One region of the Massilia niabensis genome, then DNA from elsewhere that is predicted to be linked to it. Evidence: predicted binding sites of a transcription regulator. Region 1 holds the regulator's gene; each other region holds the start of a gene.

Region 1 (5,702 bases):
GTCGCCTCGGCCGCCGACCAGGTCGGCCACCTGAACCTGATCCACCCGGGCCGCATCCAGGTCTTCGGGCACCAGGAACTGAATTACTACCACCGCCTGAAATCGAGTTCGCGCAGCCACGTCATCGGCGAACTGATCGGCGGCGGCCCGCCGGCGCTGATCATCGCCCAGGGCCTGGAAACCCCGCCCGACATCCTCGCCATCTGCGACGAGCAGAACATCCCGCTGTTCTCGACCCCGCTGCCGGCGGCGCAGGTGATCGACTTCCTGCGCGTGTATCTCTCCAAAAAGCTGGCGCAGCGCGTCATCATGCACGGCGTCTTCATGGACGTGCTGGGCGTGGGCGTCCTGATCACCGGCGACTCGGGCCTGGGCAAGAGCGAGCTGGGCCTGGAACTGATTTCGCGCTCGCACGGCCTGGTGGCCGACGACGCCGTGGAATTCTCGCGCATCGCACCGAACATGATCGAAGGGCGCTGCCCGCCGCTGCTGCAAAACCTGCTCGAGGTGCGCGGCCTCGGCCTGCTCGACATCAAGGCGATCTTCGGCGAGACGGCGGTGCGCCGCAAGATGCGCCTGAAACTCATCGTCCACCTGGTCAAGCGCGGCGTGCTCGACGAAGAAGTCGAGCGCCTGCCCTTCCACTTCCCGACCGAGGAAGTGCTGGGCCTGCCGATCCGCAAGGTCGTGATCCCGGTCGCAGCCGGCCGCAACATCGCCGTGCTGCTCGAAGCCGCGGTGCGCAACACGATCCTGCAACTGCGCGGGATCGATACGCTGCAGGAGTTCATGGAGCGGCAACGGCAGGCCATGAGCGCGGATTGAGGGCGTGTAGGGTGGTCGGCTCCACCCGGGGCTTTGATCTGCCCGCAACGCTGGCGCCGCCCACGCGTTCAACGTACATGTGAGGCGACGCGATTGTTCTGCAGCTGGTTGAACGCGTGGGCGGCGCGAAACGTTGCGGCTGACCAAGCGTCCGGGTAGAGCCGACCACCCTACGTCCTTTGGCGCCGTACCCGGTCGATGCAGACGCCGTGAACAGCACACCGGCCAAGTCCACGCGTTCCACAAGCCCCGCCAATAGCAGCCCCGACATTCCCCGCTATCTCGCGCCATCGGAACGTATTTACGCCGATCGTGCCCCGTGCCAGCACGCTGACCGCGACAAGCCCCATGCTGTTGCGGTATCATCGGGCCATGCACATCGTTCTTATTACCGGTATCTCCGGCTCGGGTAAATCCGTGGCCTTGAACGTCCTGGAAGACGCAGGCTACTACTGCGTCGACAACCTGCCGCCGGGCTTGCTACCGCATGTTGTCAAGGCCGTCTCCAGCCAGGGCACGGACAAACTGGCCATTGCCGTCGATGCCCGCTCGTCCGAGTCGCTGACCGAACTGCCGCTGACCATACGCAAGCTGAAAGACGAAGGGCATGAGCTGAAGGTCATGTTCCTGACCTCGAGCACCCATTCGCTCGTGGCGCGCTTCTCGGAAACGCGCCGCAGCCACCCGCTGTCGCACGAGCTGCGTCCCGGCGAAAATCCGGCATCGCGCCGCACCCTGATCGAATGCATTGCCGAAGAGCGCGAGCGCCTGGCGCCGTTCGAACAGCTGGGCCACGTGATCGACACCTCGGAGGCGTCGGCCAACAAGCTGCGCGGCTGGATCAAGGAGCTGGCCGAGGTCCAGCATGCGCCGCTGACGCTGTTCTTCGAGTCCTTCGCCTTCAAGGTCGGCGTGCCGCTCGACGCCGACTTCGTGTTCGACGTGCGCGCCATCCCGAATCCGTATTACGACCACACACTGCGCCCGCTCACCGGCCGCGATGCACCGGTGATCGCCTTCCTCGACGCCCAGCCGAGTGCCGGCGAAATGCTGAACGATATCCGCCAGTTCGTCGAGAAATGGCTGCCCTCGTTCAAGACCGACAACCGCAGCTACCTCACCGTGGCCGTCGGCTGCACCGGCGGACAGCATCGCTCGGTGTACATGGCCGAGCGGCTGGCGGCGTATTTTGGCGAGTCAGAGCGCGTGGTGCTGCGGCATCGGGAACAGTCCTTTTGAATTTCACAGGGTGGGCCGGGCGGCGAACCGCTCTTGAGCCCACCCGTTCAGTCCAGATGCTTCAGCGGATGCGCGTGGGCCGGCCACACCGGCTCGAAGAAGCGTTCCACCATCCCGGGCGTCACCTCGCCCAGCGTCGGCGGGTTCCACTGCGGCGCGTTGTCCTTGTCGATCACCAGCGCGCGCACGCCTTCCAACACTTCGCCATGTTCGAAATTGCGGCGCACCAGCGAGCGTTCCATGCGCAGGCAGTCGGCCACGCCGAGCGCGGCCCCGCGCAGCAGCATTTCATGCGTCACGCTCATCAATAGCGGCGAGCGCTGGCGCATCGCCGCCAGGGCCTTTTGCGCGAACGGGGTGCCGTCGTTTTCAAGGGAAGCCATGATCGCCGCGACCGACCCGGCGCTGAAATGCGCATCGATCGCACTGCGCGCGCCTTCCAGTGCACTCGGGCCTGCCTTACCCGCACACTGCGCGCCGAATGCGCGGATCGCCGCCACCAGTTGCGCGCCCGGCGTGGTATCGATCAGCGCGTTCAGTTCGCCCAGCTGCGCGCCCGGCACGAACAGGTCCGCCAGCCCGACATACAGCGCATCGGCCGCGCCGATCGTCAGGCCCGTCAAGCCCAGGTAGTTGCCCAGCTGCCCAGGGGCATGCGACAGGAAATGGCTGCCGCCGACGTCGGGGAACAGGCCGATGTTCACTTCCGGCATCGCCATCCTGGTGCGATCCGTGGCGATGCGCAGGCCCGTCTCCGGTCCACCCTGGGCGATGCCCATGCCGCCGCCCATCACGACCCCATCCATCAGCGAGATATACGGTTTCGGGTAGAAGTGGATCAGGTGGTTCAGCGCATATTCTTCGGTGAAGAAATCTTCTAGCAGCGCGCTGCCGCCCGTCGGGCTTGCGTGGCCGGCCTCGTGGAAGAAGCGGATGTCGCCGCCCGCGCACAGGGCTTTTTCGCTGCTGCTGGTGATCACGACGGCGTCGACGGATGCGTCGTCGCGCCAGGCCAGCAGGGTCTCGGTCAGGCGCCGCACCATGGCGAGCGACAGCGAATTGAGGGCCTTGGGCCGGTCGAGGGTAATCACGCCGGTGCCGTTGGCAACGCGGGTCAGGACATGGTCGGTCATGGCGGGCAAGATGGTTGAAGAGGCATGCATTTTACCCAAGCCGCTGCGCCGGTTCCACAATTGAAAAGGGCGCCCTTCGGCGCCCTCGTTCAGACGGTGCTTCGTTGCCGATCAGACAGCAACAGCCTCTCCGCCTTCAGGACGGCGCTTGAGCGCCTCGTGACTATGGTTTTGCAGGATGGTCTTGTACTTCATCACCTGGCGATCCAGCCTGTCCATGAGCAGGTCGATCGCGGCATACAGGTCTTGCGCCACACTTTCCACGTGCACCATCTTGCCGGAAAGGCGCAGGTTGATCTCGGCTTTCTGCCTTTTGTCTTTTTCAGTGAGGTTATCGATGGCGAGGATGACGTGGGAGTCGATCACTTGATCGAAATGGCGCGTGATGCGTTCCAGCTTGTTCTGTACGTATTCACGGATGGCAGGGGTAACGTCGAGGTGGTGACCGCTGATAGTGAGATTCATACACACTCCTTTGAAAAAGAAACGGCTGACGCAGCACGCTTGGGTCGCGCATGGCTGCCGTTGTTACAAGGATTTGCGGAGACTGACCGGAGGGATCTTGAGGGCCTCACGATATTTTGCAACCGTGCGGCGCGCGATGACCATGCCTTGTTCACCGAGCATTTCCGCGATCTTGCTGTCGGATAATGGGTTCCTGGGGTCCTCTGCTCCTGTCAGTTGCGCAATGAGCGCCCGGATCGCCGTCGAAGAGGCTTCGCCCCCCGCTTCGGTGGCGACGTGGCTTCCGAAGAAATACTTCAGCTCAAACATGCCGTGCGGGGTCAGCATGAATTTCTGAGTTGTCACGCGAGAAATCGTGCTCTCGTGTAGGCCTAGTGTATCAGCAATCTCGCGGAGCACAAGGGGACGCATGGCAACCGCGCCATGGCTGAAAAAGTTGCGCTGACGCTCGACGATGGCCTGCGAAACGCGCAGGATCGTGTCGAAACGCTGGCGCATATTTTTAATTAACCACTTCGCTTCCTGCAGTTGCGCGCTCATCTGGCCTTCGCCCTTGCCCTGCTTGAGCAGGGCCGCGTAGACGTTGTTCACGCGCAGGCGCGGCATGACTTCGTGGTTCAGCATTACGCTCCAGCCGGACCCGGTCTTGCGGACAATAACGTCCGGAACCACGTAGTCCGAGGTGCTCGACGCAAAGGCCGCGCCCGGGTGCGGATTGCACTGGCGGATCACGGCTTGCGCTTCGCGCAGGTCTTCGTCGTCGCAGTCGAGCGCCTTTTTCAGCTTGTTGAATTCGCGCTGGGCGAACCAGGTCAGATAGCCCTCGACGATTTTCAGGGCCATGCGCCGGGTCACCAGCGGCACGCCCGGCATCTGCCGGATCTGCAGCGCCAGGCACTCGCTGGCGCTGCGTGCGCCGACGCCGACCGGATCGAGGCTTTGCACCAGCGCCAGCGCGCAGCGCAGCTCGTCCATATCGACTTCCAGCTCTTCGGGCAGGCGCGCGTGGATCTCGTCGAGCTGCTCTTCCAGGTAGCCGTTGTCGTCGATGGCGTCGATCACCAGTTCGGCCAGCGCGCGGTCGCGCGTACTCGCACCCGTTACCCGGATCTGTTCCGACAGGTGCTCGCGCAGCGTCACGCCAATGGCGCCCAGCTGCGGCCGGCCATCGTCGTCGCCGTCGCTGCCGGATGCACGCGGCGCGTCGCCCCAGTCGGCATCGGCCTCGCCGCGCTCGACATCGCCGCCGTTGGCATCGAGCGCCTCGCCAGCCTCCCCTGGAGCGGCTGGCTCGTCCCCGTTCGGCGCCGGCGCATCGGGCTGCTGGACGGGCGAATCGTTGATGGCGCCGTCAGCCAGCAGGCGCACGGAATTGTCGAGCGGGTCGTCGATCCGCTCGAGCAGCGGGTTATCGGAGAGGATCTGCTCGATCTCCTGGTGCAGTTCGAGCGTGGACAGCTGCAGCAGGCGGATCGACTGCTGTAGCTGTGGCGTCAGCGCCAGGTGCTGCGAAGTCCGGAGTTGCAGGGATTGTTTCATGATGCCGCTTGGTTCTTCGTTTTAACTACATGCGGAAGTGTTCGCCGAGGTAGACGCGTCGTACCGACTCGTCGGCGATGATGTCGTCAGGGCGGCCCGAGGCCAGCACGGCGCCCTGGTTGATGATATAGGCGCGGTCACAGATGCCAAGCGTCTCGCGCACATTGTGGTCGGTGATCAGGACGCCGATGCCGCGCTCCTTCAGGAAGCGCACGATGCGCTGGATCTCGATCACGGCAATCGGGTCGACCCCGGCAAACGGTTCGTCGAGCAGCACGAAACGCGGGTTGGTGGCGAGCGCGCGCGCGATCTCGACCCGGCGCCGCTCGCCGCCCGACAGCGACAGCGCCTGGTTCTCGCGCAGCTTCTCGATCTGCAGTTCGGCCAGCAGGGAGTCGAGCCGCTCGTTGATCGCGGCTTTGGTGAGCGCCTTGCCGTTGTCGTCACGCTGCAGTTCCAGCACGGCGCGGATGTTGTCTTCCACCGTCAGTTTGCGAAACA
Region 2 (5,702 bases), on a different contig from region 1:
GCATGGTGTTCGGCCTGGGCTGCGCGCTGGGCTGCCTGAGCCACACGCTGCTGGCGGTGATCGGCGTGAGTGCAGTGATTGCCGCCTCGCCGGTGGCGTTCACGGCGCTGCGCGTGGGCGGGGGCTTGTACCTGGTCTGGCTGGGATATAACGCGCTGCGTAGTACCGGTGGACAGTCCGCGGCTGGCGCGGCAGCGCCGCCCCAGCCGCTGCGCAGCCTGTTCATGAAGGGCTTGCTGGCGAACGCCATCAACCCGAAGGTGGTGCTGTTTTTCCTGTCGCTGCTGCCGCAGTTCGTGATTCCCGCCAACGGCGACGTCCCGGCGCAGATGCTGGCGCTGGGCGTGACCTTCACGGTGCAGGCGGCGATCCTGTTCGGGCTGCTCGGTTATTTCGCCGGCGCGGTCGGCGGCTGGCTCGAACGCAAGCCGGACGCCGGTAAATGGCTCGACCGGCTGGCGGGAGGCGTGTTCATTGCCCTGGGCGTGAAGCTGATCGTCTCGCGCTAGTTCTTCCGGCGCACCGCGCCGAGCCCCAGCAATCCCAGGCCCAGCATCGCCAGCGTGGCCGGCTCCGGCACTGGCGCTGGCTCGAAGGCCATATCCAGCTGCGCCGAGAAGAATTCGAGCGGGTCGCCGCGGCCGAAGTCGCGCAGGTAGAGCGTCCAGCTGCCGAACATGTCCATGCCGTCGAAGGCCGACAGCGCCCGGGCCGGACGGAAGCTGCCTTCGCGTACGCGCGGGCCGGCGGCGCTGGCCGCTTCGTCGTCGAAGGTCACGCTGACGCGGCCAGCGCCGGAGTTCGGCGCGCCTGCCGTGTAGGTCGAGAAGGCATCCACCAGTTCGACGCTCTCGCCGTTCGGCCCGATCAGCCGCAGGCTGAATTCGTTTTCGAACGGCGAGCCGGTGCCCAGGCAACGAGTGCCGGTCGGGCCGATCGGCGGATCGTCGCATTTCGAGAATTCGACCGTGATGTTCAGGTCAGTCACCGTGCCGCGGGTGGTGACGTTCAAGGCGCGCGTTGCCTCGCGGCCGTCGATATTGCCATACTCCGTGTTGGTGGCGACCACCGCAGCGCAGGCGCCGGCGGAAATCAGGAAGGTAAAGATTGCGGCAGCAAGACGGCGTGCAGCGTGGCTCATTTGTCCTCCTTGTTAGTGATATGTGCAATTAAGCAAGTTTTGCGCCATGCAGCAAATCTTCTGCAAAATCAGGGGCTTACTGCCGCGTATGCAGGCGGGATGAGGCAGGTGTAAGAACCGTCGACACGGCGTGCGCGCCTCAACAGCGCGCCACGCGCTCCAGCAGCGCCGCCACCTCTTCCGGCACTGCCGGCTTGAGCAGGTGCTCGTCGAAGCCGGCCTCGCGCGAGCGGCGCCGGTCGTCCTGCGCGCCCCAGCCGGTTAGCGCCACGAGCGGCACCGCTTCCAGGCCGGGGAGCGCCCGGATCGCACGGGCGGCGCCATAACCATCCAGGCGCGGCATGCCGATGTCGAGGAAGGCGATGTGCGGAAGAAACTGCGCGGCGAGCCGAACCGCTTCCTCGCCGTCGTGGGCCACGCGCGTAAGGTGGCCCGACAACTCCAGCAAGGCACGCAGCGTGTCGGCGGCATCGACGTTGTCGTCGGCCACCAGCACGCGCAGGCGCCGGGACGGCAGGGTGCCGGCGCTGCGCGCCACACCCGATTGCAAGTCCGCCGGCACATTGGCCTGCACCGGTTCCTGCGCTTCGCCAAGCGGCAGGCGCACCGTAAAGGTGCTGCCCTGCCCGGGACCTGGGCTGGCGGCACTCACGCTGCCGCCATGCAGCTGCACCAGGTGACGCACCAGCGCCAGCCCGATCCCGAGGCCTCCCTTGGAGCGGTCGATGCTGCGCGCGACCTGGGTGAACATCTCGAACAGCATCGGCAGCGAGTCGGCCGCGATGCCGATCCCCGTGTCGCTTACCGCGATCGCGACTTCGCTGCCAGATCCCCGCACTTTGATGTCGATCCGCCCGCCCTGCGGCGTGTACTTGGCCGCGTTCGAGAGCAGGTTGCTCAGCACCTGGCTGATGCGCACGGCGTCGATGTCGAGCAGCAGCGGCGCCTCCGGCATCGCATTGGGCCACTCTACCGCCAGGGTATGGCCGGCCGCCTCGAGCAGCGGCAGGCTGGTTTCCACCGCGCTGCCGACCACCGCCTGCAGGGCGACGCGCTCGATCCTGAGCACCACCTTGCCGCTGGAAACGCGTGCGATGTCGAGCAAATCGTTGATCAGGTGGACCATGTGGCCAAGCTGGCGCTCCATCATCGCGCGCACGCTGGCCTGCAGTTCCGGTTTAGTATGCGACAGGCGCAGGATCTCGAGGCCGTTGCGGATCGGCGCCAGCGGGTTGCGCAGCTCGTGAGCCAGCGTAGCCAGGAATTCGGACTTGCGGCGGTCGGCCTCGACCAGCGCCGCGGCTCCCCGCACCCGTTCGATGTGGGCCCAGCAGCGCTCGACCACCGCTTCGATCAGGGCCACCTCCTCCCCGGTCCAGGCGCGCGGGCCGCTCTGGTGCACCGCCATCATCGCCACCAGCTTGCCGCCTTTGACCAGCGGGCAGCACACGATGGCCTTGATGCCGATGGCGTTGAACATCCCCGCCCCGTCCTCGGGGGCCAGCTCGCGGTCGACGTCGCCCACCACCAGGTTGCGGCCGACGCGCAGGTTCGAGGTGGCGCGCGAGCCGAACAGGTCGAGCGAATACACGCCGGCGGTGCTCATCGCCCCGGGGACGTGCCAGTCGTGGCGGATCGTGAAGCGGTCGTTGTCGGGTTCCAGGTCGGCGTAGGCCACGCGCGTCACGCCCAGGTGCTCGCCGAGCAGGCGCGTTGCCTCTTCCATGATCGCCTTGGGATCGGCCGCGATGCGGGTCGCTTCGCCGATCGCGTCCAGCAGGCGCAGGCGCTCGCCGGCGTGGTGCTGTTCGGTCACGTCGACCCCGGTCGCGGCCACGAACAGGATGCGCCCGTCATCGCCGCGCACCGGGGCGAACATGATGTTGGTGCGGCGCTCGCCGCCGGCGGCGACGAAGTACGGCAGCGCGCGCCGCACGGTCTCGCCGCCGGCGGCCGTCAGCAGCAGCGCGCGCACCTCGCCGGCCAGCGTGTGCGAGGGGCTCCACCAGCCGCAGTTCCAGAACGGCCGGCCGCGCACGTCCTCGCGCACGACGCCCGCCGCGTCCAGCGACACGCGGTTGACCTCGACGACGACACCATCGACGGTCATCAGCGCGGCGAAATTCGTGGCCTGGTCGAAAAAGGCGCGGAACTTGGCATTCGCTTCGGCCGCCGCCAGCGCCTCGCGCGCGGCAAGCTGGGCCTGCGCCTCGGCTTCCTTGCGCTGCGTGATGTCGAGCGTGGCGCCGACCATGCGCTGCGGCTTGCCGTCCGCATCGAAGAACAGGCGGCCGCGTACCCCGATCCAGCGCACGGCACCGTCCTCCGGCCCGACCGCCCGGTACTCGCCGCGGTAACGGCCGTCCGCGGGCGGCGCGGCCAGCATGGCCGCGAGCTCGCCCTGCACGCGTTCGCGGTCCTCCGGATGCACGGCCCGGCCGAGCGTGCCGGCGTCAACCGGCGCGTCAGGAGTCAGGCCGAAGTGGGCCCGGGCGGTTGGGCTCCAGCTGGCCACGTCCCTTTTCACGTCGTGCTCGAACAGGCCGAACTCGGCGGCGTCGGCCGCAATCTCGAGCGTTTCCTTGCTGGCCGCCAGTTCGGCCAGGGCGGCATCGCGTTCGCGTTGCGACCTGACCGTGTCAGTGGTATCGGCGCAGGTGCAAAACACGCCGACGATAACGCCCGTCTCGTCGCGCAACGGCGTCGCCGAAAAGCGCACATGGATCTGCTCGGGACAGCCATTGTGGTGCACGATGAACGGATGATCGTCGGCCCAGCTTGGCTCGCCGCGCAGGGCGCCTTCGAACATCGGCCCGACGATGTCCCAGATCTCGGGCCAGACCGCGCGGAAGGGCTGGCCCAGGAGGCGCGCCGGATCGCTGCCGCGCGCGCCGAGCATGGCGCGGTAGGCGTCGTTGAACAGCAGGTGCAGGTCCGGCCCCCAGGCCACGAAGCCCGGCTGCCCCATCCCGAGCATGATGCCGACCGCGACGCGCAAGGCCGGCGGCCACGCGTCCATCGGTCCGAGGCCGGTCCCGGACCACGCCGTTTCACGCAGCAAGGCTCCCATCTGGCCGCCACCGGACGCGAAGGCAAGGCTGGAGGCGGGACTGGAGGGAGCGGGAACGTCGAACATGGGTGGCCTGGGATGATGACTTGCGTAAAGGATTCCGCAGGCCAAACGATAGCATCTTCGGCAACGTCTTGTGCGATCGGCCGGGCGACTACTCAGCTGCCAAAATAACGGAGATCGAAATCCAGCACCCACTGGACCCGGGACGGTGACCAGGGTTCGGCGATGGTCGCATCGCACTCGGCATGCCAGGGTTCGTTGGCGGCGCCCGCCCCGCCTGCGTTGATGCCCACGAGGGCGCTTCCCGGCGCGACGCTGCGCAATTGCCGGATGAAGTGCCGGGCCGCGCCGTCATCGCTGCCGGACAAGCCTGTGAAAATGACATCGAAGCGCACCGTTCCCAACAGGTTCAGCGCGGCCTTTTCCTGCGCGACGGTCACGGCGGTATGGCCCAGGTTCGCCAGCAAACGACGGATTTCCGCCGGATCTTTTGCCGATGGATGGATGACGAGAATGGTTTTTCGCTGAATTTGCATACTACTGGGGTTATGCCGCATCCCGATAAATCAAGACCTCACCGCTGGTTTATTTTCGTGCCGTGCCTGGAGGAAGTTTTTCCACGCCACCAGCGGCCGGCCATGACGAAGCGTGTGCGTCGGCACCCATCTCATCTATACAATAGGAGCAACAGGAACGCTGCGCCAGGGGCACGACAGGCGGAAAAACCGGCACCGCGCCGCGTCTTGTAGTGTATTTTTGAACCTTCTACCAGGAGATCGTCCATGACCCACATTCAATTGGAACGCCGCAACGACCTCCATCGCGAACACCTGATCGATGTCGGACTCGGGCTCAAGAAGGCCCACGGTGCCGAGCTGGCGCGGGATTACCTCGAGGAGGTCGCTGTTCCGGAAAAAATCATCCTGCGCATTCTTTCGGGGGCCAGGACCCGGGATACCGAGCCGGACGACGAGCCCGATGACATGGGTCTCGACTGGCTGAAGCCGCGCTGAAGCGCATTGCCGTTCGCACGATTGTTCGCAAGAGCGCATCCCGTGGCGGCGCACCCCGCGCCGCCAATGTGTGCCACTCCGTCAGCCCCAGCCCAGCCGATAGGGTTAAAATGTCGGTCCTGGCTCGGCAACTGCCCTGCCTTAGCGAACACGACAGAAATGACCACCGTCCCCACCGAAATCAACGCCGCCGCAGCCAAGAGCAGCGTATCCGAAAAAGTCACCCCAATGATGCAGCAATACCTGCGCATCAAGGCCGACTACCCGACCATGCTGGTGTTCTACCGCATGGGCGACTTCTACGAGCTGTTCCATGAAGACGCCGAAAAGGCCGCGCGCATCCTCGGCATCACGCTGACCGCGCGCGGCGCCTCGAACGGCAACCCGATCAAGATGTGCGGCGTGCCTTTCCATTCGCTCGACGGCTACCTCGGCAAGCTCGTCAAGCTCGGCGAATCGTGCGCGATCTGCGAGC
Region 3 (5,702 bases), on a different contig from region 1:
CCGACGTTCGCCGTATCGCCCTGGTGGTGCGCCGCCATGTACTTCACGCCGTCCTGGTAGTCGACCAGTTCCGGGTGGCCCATCTGGCGGTAGATCGCCGTGCGCCAGTTGCGGCCGTAACCCTTCGAGGCGCGGTAGTCCATGTCGAGCACGACATAGCCCTTTTCGACCAGCAGGTTGTGGAACATCTGCTCGCGGAAGTAGACCGGGTAGCGCTTGCTCGTGTTCTGCAGGTAGCCGGCGCCGTGCACGAACATCACGACCGGGTATTTTTTGCCCGGTTCCATCTTCGCAGGACGGTAGAGTTTCGACCAGACGGGGTCGCCGCCGTCGCTCGACGGCACGGCCACGTACTCGGGCTCGATCCAGGTGCGCGCCTTGAACTCGGGCGTGCGGGTGTCGGTCAGCCTCAAAGGCGCGCCGCCCATCACCGGTACGGTGGCCAGCTGCGCCGGCATGTAGCTCGACGAGTAGTGCACCAGCAGCTTGCGCTCGTCCGGCGACAGCGCAAAACGTTCCACTCCCTCGAGGCCCGTCACTTCGCGGGTAGTGCCATCCTTCGCATTCACCGCGCACACTTCATAGGTGCCCGGGTTCTTGCGGTTGCAGAGCAGGTAGGCCGTGCTGCCGTCGAAGCTCCACTGCACGTCGCCGGCTTCCCACTTGCCGCTCGTGAGCGCGCGCGCCCGGCCGGCGGCATCCTGGGTGTACAGGTGCGCGTAGCCGCTTTCCTCGGACAGGTACCACAGCGTGCGGTTGTCCGGCAGCCAGCCGAAATCGCTGTTGTCGTGATTGACCCAGGCCTCGTCGGTCAGGCGGTGCACGGGTTTCAGTTTGGCCGCGGCCAGGCCGGCGTCGAGGCCGATGGTGGCGATCCAGCGGTCCTTGTTGTCGACGGCGCGCAGCATCACGGCCGCGAGCTTGCCGTCCGGCGTCCAGCGCACGGCGTCGGTCCGGTCGGCGATGCGCAGCGCGCGGTTGCCCTTCAATGGATCGAGCTTGGCGGCGGCGCGCAGCTGCGCCAGCGGGTCGACCGCGATGCCGGGCAGGGTGTCGAAAGGCAGGTCCTGGACCGTGCCCGTCGCCAGCTCGATCAATTTCAACGCATGCGGAGCCGGGTTGTTGCGGCCAACGCGGGTGCGCTCGTCGTCGGCTTCTTCGTAGCCCGATTCGGTCACGTAGCGCGGCATCTTGCCGATGCGGCCCTTGTCGCCGCCCTTGGCAGCGGTCACCACGACCAGCCAGCGCCCATCCGGGGACAGCGCGCTGTCTTCGATGGTGACCTTGTCGCCCAGGTAGACCGGGGCCGGCGCGCGGGTCAGATCGGCACGGCGCTCTTCCTCGCTGCGGGCACGCCCGGCGTCGCGGTCGTCTTTCGCGCGCTGCAAGGTGGCGATCAGGCGCAGCTGCATATCGCGCAGCGCGTCAGGTTCTTGTACGGCCGGGTCTTTCGCGGCGCGCGGCAGGGCGGTGGGCGCCTGCAGGCGGCTGGCGCGGTCCCAGCTGAACCAGTCATGGCCGACGCGGAACTGCACGGCGCGCTCGTCGCTGGAATACTGCGGTTCTTCGGCTTTCACGCCGCGCGTGATCTGGACCAGCGCACCGCTTTTCAGGTCGCGCTCGAACAAGTCACCATTGCGCACCAGGATGGTGCGTGTGTGCTTGCGGTCGTAGACCACGGCCGGGCTGTCGAGCTTGGCCAGTTCGCTGTCCGCTACCTTGCGCGGCCCGCGCGTACTCGCCAGGAAGGTATCGCGTAGCGGGGAGCCGGTGCGCTTCTGCTTGAAGTACACGCTCTTGGCGTCCCAGCTCCACCAGGCCTGTTCGACCGGGTTACCGATCCAGTCCGGGTGGGCCATGGCCTGGTCGAGGCTGATTGGCGTCGGGGTGGGAGCGGCTACGGCCACTGCCGGCAGCGCGGTCAGCGTCGTCAAGGCAGTAAGGAAAGTCAGTGCAGGAAGTCGCATCGTGATGTCTGGTGGGTGAAAGGGATAGCTTTCCGGCTAGAAAAATGCGAATGCATTCTAGCCCAGCCGCCATGCGAAGTGGGTGGTTCCGGTTAAATTATCGCGGTCGGCGGCCGTGTACATACGGTCTTGGCTCGATTCTTGCATCAGTTCCCCGCATGAACCCAGCCGACCAGCCCCGCAGCCTGCGCATCGTTGTCGTCAACAGCGGCGAGCTGCACACCGACGACGCAAGCCTTGCCGCCCAGGCCCGGCGCGGCGCGGCGCTGCGGGCCGGGCTGCTGGAATCGGGCTATGACATCGTCGCCTCGCTGCCGCCCGACGTCTACCTGCCCGAGCGCATCGCCCAGCTGCAGCCGGACCTGATCATCATCGACAGCGAATCGGATGCCCGCGACGTGCTCGAGCACATCGTGATCGCCACCCGCGAGGCGCGCCGCCCGATCGTGCTGTTTACCGAGGACGACCGGCCCGGGACGATGGAGGCGGCGGTCGACGCCGGGGTGTCGGCCTATATCGTGGCCGGCCTGCGCGCCGAACGGGTGCGGCCGGTGCTCGACGTCGCGCTGGCCCGTTTCAGGCGCGAGCAGAAGCTGCTCGGCGAACTGGCCGACACGCGCCAGCAGCTCGTCGAGCGCAAGACCCTCGACCGTGCCAAGGGCTTGCTGATGGCGCGCTACAAGCTCACTGAGGAAGAAGCCTACGGACGCCTGCGCAGCATGGCGATGAACAAGAACCTGAGACTGGCCGAGATTGCGCAGCGCATCCTGGACATCGAGGATTTGCTGGGCTAGGCCCGGCGCGGGAAGGATGGTATGGCAGGCTTCGAGGGTAGCGCAGGCGGGTACGTGGCGGGATCGGACCGTCTGGAAAAAGCCAGCGTGCGGATTGGCTTCATGCCGCTGGCCGATTGCGCACCGCTGGTGATGGCGTCCGTGCTCGGCTTCGACGAGCGCTACGGCCTGCGGCTGGTGCTGGAAAAACAGCATTCCTGGTCGGCCATGCGCGACCGCCTGGCGAACGGCGAGCTCGATGCGGCGCAGGCGCTCTATGGCCTGCTGTACGGCTTGCAGATGGGCGTCGGCGGCGCGCCGCGCGACATGGCGGTGCTGATGAACCTGAACCAGAACGGCCAGTCGATCGTGCTCTCTCGCGCGCTGGCCGCCGCCGGCGTGGGCGATGGACGGGGCCTGGCCGCGCTGATGGCCGCGCAGCCGCGCCGCTACACCTTCGCTCACACCTTCCCGACCGGGAACCACGCCATGTTCCTGTGCTACTGGCTGGCTGCCGCCGGCATCGACCCGACGACGGACGCCACCCTGGTCACCCTGCCGCCGGGGCAGATGGCGGCCAATCTCGAGGCCGGCCACATGGATGGGTTCTGTGCCGGCGAGCCCTGGAGCCGGCGCGCCGTGTGCGAGGCCAGCGGGGTGCTGGCGGGGCAGAGCAGCCAGGTCTGGCCGGACCACCCGGGCAAGGCGCTCGGCGCCCGCCAGGACTTCGCCGCGCGTCATCCGAACACCTGCCGCGCGCTGGTGGCCTGCCTGCTCGATGCAGCGCGCTGGCTCGATGCCTCGCCCGCCAACCGCGAGGTGGCCGCCGAGGTGCTGGCCAGCCCCGCCTACGTCAATACCGGCAGCGACGTGTTGCGCGCCTGCCTGCTGCCGCGCCGCTCCGGTTTCCCGGAGCTGCGCTTTTTCGGCGGCGGCGCCGCGACCTTCCCGTGGCTGTCGGACGGCATGTGGTTCCTGACCCAGCAGCGGCGCTGGGGCCTGCTGCGCGAGGATCCCGATTACCTGGCGGTGGCGCGGGCGGTGAACCAGGTCGACCTGTACCGCGAGGCGGCGCTGCTGGCTGGGGTGGACGTGCCTGGGGGTGTCATGCGCAGCAGCACGCTGATGGATGGCAAGGTGTGGGACGGGCGCGATCCGGCGGGGTATGCGGCGTCGTTTGCAATTCACCGGCGCGAGGCGGTTGCACTCTCCGACGTTTGATCAGACCCGTAGGGTGGGCGGGTCAAGCTCACGCTGCCCGAATACCATCCCAGTGCGCTTTCCCGCCTCATTTTCGCGCATGGTGCACTGCAATGTAGCGCACTCATCGGCACCAAACGCCCCTCCAGCCCCGCACCCCAGCTGGCACGGTTCCTGCAATTACTCCATCAGGATCAACGGCGATCCCTTCACACATTGCCGGCCCAACGATGGGCTGGCACCCGGACAACGGCGTCCGCCTCCCTTGGCTCCTGGCCTCGGGACGCGGACGCCTTTTTGTTTTCGACATCGAGGGATGACATGGCCAGCAAAGCGAACAGCATCACGCTTCTTAATTTCAGTACCCCGCAAATGCGGGCCTTCCACCTGACCTGGGTGGCCTTCTTCATCTGCTTCTTCGCCTGGTTCGCCTGCGCACCCCTGATGCCGGTGATCAAAGGCGAATTCGGCCTCTCGGTCGCGCAGATCGCCAACATCAATATCGCGGCGGTGGCGATCACGATCCTGGTGCGCCTGATCGTCGGCCCGATGTGCGACCGCTACGGCCCGCGCAAGACCTATTCCGGCCTGCTGGCCCTGGGCGCCATTCCCGTGCTCGGCGTGGCCTTCGCGCAGAGCTACGAAAGCTTTCTCCTGTTCCGGCTCGGCATCGGCGCGGTCGGCGCCAGCTTCGTCATCACCCAGTACCACACCTCGGTGATGTTCGCGCCCAAGGTCGTGGGCACCGCCAACGCTACCGCGGCCGGCTGGGGCAACGCCGGCGGCGGGGCGGCCCAGGCGGCCATGCCGCTGCTGCTGGCAGCCCTGGTCATGGCCGGCGTGAGCGAAACGCTGGGCTGGCGCATCGCCCTGATCGTGCCGGGCGTGGCCATGCTGATAATGTCCGTCGTCTACTGGCGCTACACCCAGGATTGCCCGGCCGGTAATTTCAGCGAGCTGCGCGCCGCCGGCATTCCCTTCGAGGGTGGCGGCAAGGGCGGCTGGGCGAGCTTCAAGGCCGCCTGCCGCAACCACCGCGCCTGGCTGCTGTTCGTTACCTACGGCGCCTGCTTCGGCATCGAGATCTTCATCCACAACATCGCCGCCGTCTACTACGTCGACCGCTTCGGCCTGTCGCTCGGCGCGGCCGGCCTGGCGGCGGGCAGCTTCGGCCTGCTGGCGCTGTTCGCCCGCGCCCTGGGCGGCTGGCTGTCGGACCGCAGCGCCCTGCGCGGTGACCTGAACAGCCGCGTCACCATCCTGTTCGTGCTGATGATCGGCGAGGGCCTCGGCCTGCTCTGGTTCGCAAACGCCGACAGCGTCGCCTTTGCCCTGATCGCCATGCTGTGCTTCGGCCTGTTCACCCACATGGCCTGCGGCGCCACCTACGCGCTGGTGCCCTTCGTGGCGCCAGGGGCGCTGGGCGGCGTGGCCGGCATCGTCGGCGCCGGCGGCAATGTCGGTGCGGTGGCGGCGGGCTTCTTGATGAAGGGGACGGGCGACATCCGCCAGACCCTGATGATCCTGGGAGGCCTGGTCGTCGTCGCCAGCCTGTGCGCATTGGGCGCGCGTTTCAGCAGCACTGCCACGGTCGCCGCGGCGGCCCGTGCTTAAGGAGTCAAATATGAACATCATCGTCATCGGCCACGGCATGGTTGGCCACAAATTCGTCGAAACGCTCGCTGCTGCCGCTCCGCACCTGCACATCACGGTGCTCGGCGAAGAGCCGCGCCCGGCCTACGACCGCGTGCACCTGTCGGAA
Region 4 (5,702 bases), on a different contig from region 1:
GTGGCAACCACCCTTTCGGGTGGGCCGTTCATTGGGCGCTCGGTCTGCATGCTCAGAAAAAGCCCAGTGCCTTCGGGCTGTAGCTGACCAGCAGGTTCTTGGTCTGCTGGTAGTGGTCGAGCATCATCTTGTGGTTCTCGCGGCCGATGCCCGACTGTTTATAACCGCCGAACGCGGCGTGGGCCGGGTACAGGTGGTAGCAGTTGGTCCAGACACGCCCGGCCTGGATCGCGCGGCCGACACGGAAGGCGCGCGCTGCGTCGCGCGTCCACAGCCCGGCGCCCAGGCCATACAGGGTGTCGTTGGCGATGCGCAGCGCGTCGGCTTCGTCCGTGAAGGTCGTCACGGACACCACCGGCCCGAAGATCTCTTCCTGGAAGATGCGCATTTTATTGTTGCCCTTGAACACGGTCGGCTGCACGTAATAGCCGTCTTTCAGGTCGCCATCGATCGACTGGCGCGCGCCGCCGGCGAGCACCTCGGCGCCTTCCTGGCGGCCGATGTCGAGGTAGGACAGGATTTTTTCCAGCTGCTCCTGCGAGGCCTGGGCGCCGAGCATGGTGCTCGAGTCGAGCGGGTTGCCCTGCTTGATGGCCGCGACGCGCGCAAGGGCCCGTTCGATGAAGCGCTCGTAGATCGATTCCTGCACCAGCACGCGCGACGGGCAGGTACACACCTCACCCTGGTTCAGCGCGAACATGGCAAAACCTTCCAGGCATTTATCGAAGAAGTCGTCGTCCGCATCCATCACGTCGGCAAAGAAGATGTTCGGCGACTTGCCGCCCAGTTCCAGCGTGACGGGAATCAGGTTTTGCGCGGCGTAGCCCATGATCAGGCGCCCGGTGCCGGTTTCGCCGGTAAAGGCGATTTTTGCGATGCGTTTATTCGATGCCAGCGGCTTGCCCGCTTCCAGGCCGAAGCCATTGACGATGTTGAGCACGCCCGGCGGCAGCAGGTCGCCGATCAGTTCCGCCAGCACCATGATCGAGGCCGGCGTCTGCTCCGCCGGTTTCAGCACCACGCAGTTGCCGGCGGCGAGTGCCGGGGCCAGCTTCCAGACCGCCATCAGGATCGGGAAATTCCAGGGGATGATCTGCCCGACCACGCCCAGCGGCTCGTGGAAGTGGTAGGCGTAGGTCTCGTGGTCGATCTGCGCAATGGAGCCTTCCTGGGCGCGGATGCAGCCGGCGAAATAGCGGAAATGGTCGATCGCCAGCGGAATATCCGCCGCCGTCGTTTCGCGGATCGGCTTGCCGTTGTCGATGGTTTCCGCCGTGGCGAGCATGGCCAGGTTCTGCTCCATGCGGTCGGCGATGCGGTTCAGGACGAGGGCGCGCTCGGCCTGCGAGGTCTTGCCCCAGGCCTCCTTCGCGGCGTGGGCCGCGTCGAGCGCCAGTTCGATGTCCTCGTTCGTGGAGCGCGCCACTTCGCAGAACGGCTGGCCGGTGATCGGGGTGATGTTGGGGAAGTACTCGCCCTTGACAGGCGCCACGAACTTGCCGCCGATGTAGTTGTCATAACGCTGCTTGAAGGGATTGGCAACGCCCAGCTTGCTGATGTCTGCGAGATTCATGTCATCCTCTTTTTCAGAAAATAGTGTTTGGCCCCTGGGCGTGAACGGCGCCTGTGTGGGTCTGTGTGGCCTGGCTGGCGTTCCGAAACCTTCACACTGCCGTGGCAGCTGTCCCGATCCTGGGACAGGTGTGCCGGTTTGCGGTGTCGCTGGCCCGGGGTCGGCCCCGAATTCGGCGCCTGGCACGCCCAGTCCACGTTCAATGCAAGCGCCGTGCCACCGGGTTACCATGGCAAAGTTATTGCTTGAATAGCACTTGGGGCAGTGCCAAGGGCGAGCACTTCCATCCCACACCGTTATCGGAGACACGCATGCAGCAGCAACCATTTCCCTCCCGGCGCCGCGCCATTGCCGCGCTGTTCGCAACCGGCGGCGCCGCGTTCGCAGCCCACGGCAGCGCCATGGCCGCCGACGAGCAACTGCAGCAGGCCACGCCCATGCCGGTCGTCATCGTCACCGGCAGCCGGATCGAGCAGGACAGTTTCGATTTCCCGGGCGCGATCGACAATGTCGACGCGGCGCGCATCGGCGACACCCAGGTGCGGGTCAATGCCTCCGAGGCGCTGGCCTCGGTGCCCGGCCTGGTGGTGCACAACCGCGAGAATTACGCGCAGGACCTGCAAATCTCGTCACGCGGCTTCGGTGCGCGCTCGGCCTTCGGGGTACGCGGCGTGCGCCTGATCGCCGACGGCATACCGGCCTCGATGCCGGACGGCCAGGGCCAGGCCGCAACCTTCAACCTCGACCTGGCCGAACGCATCGAGGTGCTGCGCGGGCCGTTTTCCGCGCTCTACGGCAATCACTCGGGCGGCGTGATCCAGTTGTTTACACGCGAGGGCGGCGGCCCGCCGGCGTTAGAGACCACTGTCTCGGGCGGCAGCGACGGGCTGCGCAAGGTGGACATCAGTGCCCAGGGCGAAGCCAGCGGCATCAAATACCTGCTCGACGCCTCGCGCTTCGATACCGACGGCTACCGCGACCACAGCGCTGCGCGCCGCGACCAGGGCTTTGCGAAGCTGAGCATGACGCCGAGCGACACCAGTCGCCTGACCATCACCGCCAGTACGCTGACCCAGGACGACACGCAGGACCCGCTGGGCGTCACCTGGGCCACCTTCCAGCGCGACCCGCGCGCCGGCGAAATCGACACCACGGACCCGCAAACGCCGCAGCGCACGCTGGCCAAGCGCTACAACACGCGCAAGAGCATCGAGCATACCCAGGCGGGCGCCACCTTCGAGCAGCGTTTCGGACAAGACCGCCTGCGCCTCACGGCCTGGGCCGGCAACCGCCAGGTGCTCCAGTACCAGGCGTTCTCGCGCGGCTTCCAGGCGCCGCCTACCCATTCGGGCGGCGTGATCGACTTCGACCGCGACTTTTACGGCGCCGACCTCCAGTGGATGACGGTGCGCCAGGTGGCCAACGGCAAGCTCAGCACCACGTTCGGGGTCGAGTACAGCCGTTCCGAGGACGACCGCCAGGGCTACGAGAACTTCATCGGCAACGAGTTCGGGGTCAGGGGCGCGCTGCGGCGCGACGAGATCAACAAGCTGTCGAACTTCGACCCGTATGTGCAGACGCAATGGGAGAGCGGCCCCTGGACGCTGAGCGCCGGACTGCGCCGCAGCAGCCTGGACGTGGAAGTAAGCGACCGCTTCCTCGCCAACGGCAACGACAGCGGCGGCGTCGACTACAGCAAGTGGACGCCGGTCGCGGCCGTCATGTACAAGGTGTCGCCGCAGCTGAACGTGTATGCCAGCGCGGCGCGCGGCTTCGAGACGCCGACGCTCAACGAACTGTTCTATTCGGCCGGTGGGACCGGCTTCAACTTCCGGCTGCAGCCAGCCGTCAGCCGCAACATCGAGGTCGGCGCCAAGGCCAAGCTGGGGGACAACACACGGGTCGAGGCCGCGCTGTTCCAGGTGCGCACCGACGACGAACTGGTGGTCGAGACCTCGGGCGGTGGGCGCACCAGCTACCGCAACGCCAGCGAAACGCTGCGCCGCGGCGCCGAGCTGTCGCTCGACAGCCAGCTTGGGGCCGGTTTCAGCACCCGGGTCGCGCTCACGCTGCTGCGCGCCACCTACGAGACTCCGTTCGGCAGCGTCGCCGCCGGCAGCCGCCTGCCGGGCGTGCCGCGCGCGAACCTGTTCGGCGAGCTGGCGTGGAAGGACGCCGGCGGGCGCTTCGGCGCCGCACTCGAGACGATCGCCAGCAGCAAGGTGTATGCGGAAGATACCAACAGGGAACAGGCCGCGCCCGGCTACGCGGTCGTCAATGCACGTGTGCAGGCGCGGCAGAGCGTGGATCGCTGGCGCTTCAGGCAGTTCGTGCGGCTGAACAACGTGTTCGATCGCAGCTACGTCGGCTCGGTCATCGTGGGCGACGCCAACCGGCGCTATTACGAAGCCGCGCCGGGACGCCAGTGGATGATCGGCATCAGCGCGCAGTACACCTTCTGATCGTTTAGAAGGTGTAGCGCAGGCCCGCCACGATCGAGCGTGGCGCGCCTGGCGCGACGAAGCGTGCATGCGCTGCGTCCACCGGGCCCTCGTGCGGTGCCAGCAGGCGGCCCTGCGGGAACAGGTCGGGCGCCACCGCGCCGAAGGTTTCGTAGCGCCGGTCGAACAGGTTATTTACGCGCGCGAACAGCTCCCAGCCCGGCGCCGGCCGGTAGCTTGCCCGCAGGCTCACCAGCACATGCCCGCGCACGCGCCAGTCGGCACGCTCCGGTTCCTCGCCTGGCTCGGGATCTTCGACCAGTCCATCCTCATTCCCCTGGGTGACCAGGCTGCTTGCCGCCTGCAGGTCGAGGCCGACATCGGTCCGCGCGCCTGCTTTCCAGTCCAGTGTCAGCTTGCCGCTGTGCCTGGGCAAGCCCGCCAGCCGCGTGCCACGGCGGACCTGCACGTTGCGGGCGCCCGTGAACAGTTCGTCGTCCGCATCGTACTGCGCTTGCAGATAGCTGTAGGCCAGCCGCACCTCCAGGCGCCCGAACTGCTGCGTGAGGGTGGCATCGAGCCCCTGGTGGCGGGTGCGCTCGACGTTGGCGAAATACCCCTGGCGCGACGGGGCGCTGAGGAACAGGATATCGTCCCGGTTGCTGGTGCGATGCAGGGAAACGACATAGCGCCCCCCCTCAAGCCGTCCGCGCACCCCGGCCTCCAGCGTGCGCGCGATCACCTGCTTCAGGTAGGGGTCGGCCTGCAAGCCAACCGGCAGGCGGCAGGGATTGTCCGGATCGGCGCAGCCGAGCTCGATGACGGTCGGCACCCGGTTGCCCTGGGCGATGTTGGCAAACACGGTGGTCCCGGCACCAAGCTGATGGGTGAATCCGAGCGACGGGTTGAGCCGGGTATAGGTAAAACTTTCCGCCGGCTGCAGTCCGCGCTCGTTGGTGAGCGTGTTGTCGACCCGCGCGCGGTTCAGGCGCGCGCTTGCGGTGAGCTGGGTGGCCGGCGACAAGGCGCGGCTCGCGGCCACATACACCCCGAGGGCGCGCGAGCTGCCGGTTACGGAAGCGTCGGGCTCGCGCTCCTCGCCCGGGTCGCCGATCACTTCGCGCGTGGAACTGATGAAGGCCTCCTGCTCGAACTGGGCATAGTCCGACTTGCTGTAGTCAAAGGTGATGCCGGCGTCGAACCGGTCGCCACCGCGCCGCGTGCTGAAGGCGGCGCTTATTCCCCGGCCCTGCTGGCGGGTGCTGGTGGTGTTCAGGACGCCTGGATGCAGCGCAGCGCCCTCGGCGCGTGTGAACCCGCATCCTGATGCGTCGAGTGCGGCGCCATCGTCATCGAAACCGTCCTCGCAATCCTCAACATAGTCGTCGTAGGCTTCGCTGAGGTCGCCATTGACGGTATCGCGGCGGCTGTTGCGCAGGTAGGCGGTGGCCGTGACTTCGCTGTCCGGGCTCAAGCGGTGGGTGACATTCAGCGTGCCCTGCCCCAGGCGATTGCGCGTGGTGTCCGGATGGGTGTAGACGGCGTGCCGGTCGTCTCCGTACAGGGAGTCGGGCAGCAACCCGTTGCCGCGCAGGCGGCTGCGGCCGCCGAGCAAGGCCAGGCTCCAGTCGGTGTCCTGCTGCGAGCGGCCGATTTTAAGGAGCAGGTTGCCCAGGTGCCCATTCGAA

What was found. The regulator sigma-54, encoded in region 1, starts transcription at its own class of promoters, with help from an activator protein. The targets are predictions, from matches to a motif close to TGGCANGNAANCTGCTTT.
Region 2: a site for sigma-54 is predicted at 1,171-1,188, ahead of ACFPN5_RS18715 (PEP-CTERM sorting domain-containing protein). Genes of this name have one in related genera too.
Region 3: a site for sigma-54 is predicted at 2,098-2,115, ahead of ACFPN5_RS00950 (ANTAR domain-containing response regulator). Genes of this name have one in related genera too.
Region 4: a site for sigma-54 is predicted at 1,775-1,792, ahead of adh (aldehyde dehydrogenase). Genes of this name have one in related genera too.

The regions. Positions count from the first base shown of each region.
Region 1 is NZ_JBHSMU010000008.1:88,872-94,573, reverse strand. It holds gene hprK (HPr(Ser) kinase/phosphatase) at 1-825, shown strand, start outside; gene rapZ (RNase adapter RapZ) at 1,198-2,064, shown strand; gene ACFPN5_RS07355 (enoyl-CoA hydratase/isomerase family protein) at 2,112-3,197, opposite strand; gene hpf (ribosome hibernation-promoting factor, HPF/YfiA family) at 3,309-3,662, opposite strand; gene ACFPN5_RS07345 (RNA polymerase factor sigma-54) at 3,726-5,201, opposite strand; gene lptB (LPS export ABC transporter ATP-binding protein) at 5,227-5,702, opposite strand, start outside.
Region 2 is NZ_JBHSMU010000015.1:949,776-955,477, reverse strand. It holds gene ACFPN5_RS18720 (LysE family translocator) at 1-509, shown strand, start outside; gene ACFPN5_RS18715 (PEP-CTERM sorting domain-containing protein) at 506-1,141, opposite strand; gene ACFPN5_RS18710 (ATP-binding protein) at 1,281-4,277, opposite strand; gene ACFPN5_RS18705 (response regulator) at 4,370-4,750, opposite strand; gene ACFPN5_RS18700 (hypothetical protein) at 4,997-5,227, shown strand; gene mutS (DNA mismatch repair protein MutS) at 5,387-5,702, shown strand, end outside.
Region 3 is NZ_JBHSMU010000003.1:178,011-183,712, reverse strand. It holds gene ACFPN5_RS00955 (S9 family peptidase) at 1-1,967, opposite strand, end outside; gene ACFPN5_RS00950 (ANTAR domain-containing response regulator) at 2,126-2,761, shown strand; gene ACFPN5_RS00945 (CmpA/NrtA family ABC transporter substrate-binding protein) at 2,783-3,961, shown strand; gene ACFPN5_RS00940 (MFS transporter) at 4,262-5,554, shown strand; gene nirB (nitrite reductase large subunit NirB) at 5,565-5,702, shown strand, end outside.
Region 4 is NZ_JBHSMU010000002.1:19,866-25,567, forward strand. It holds gene ACFPN5_RS00200 (DUF779 domain-containing protein) at 1-32, opposite strand, end outside; gene adh (aldehyde dehydrogenase) at 53-1,573, opposite strand; gene ACFPN5_RS00210 (TonB-dependent receptor family protein) at 1,885-4,035, shown strand; gene ACFPN5_RS00215 (TonB-dependent receptor) at 4,040-5,702, opposite strand, start outside.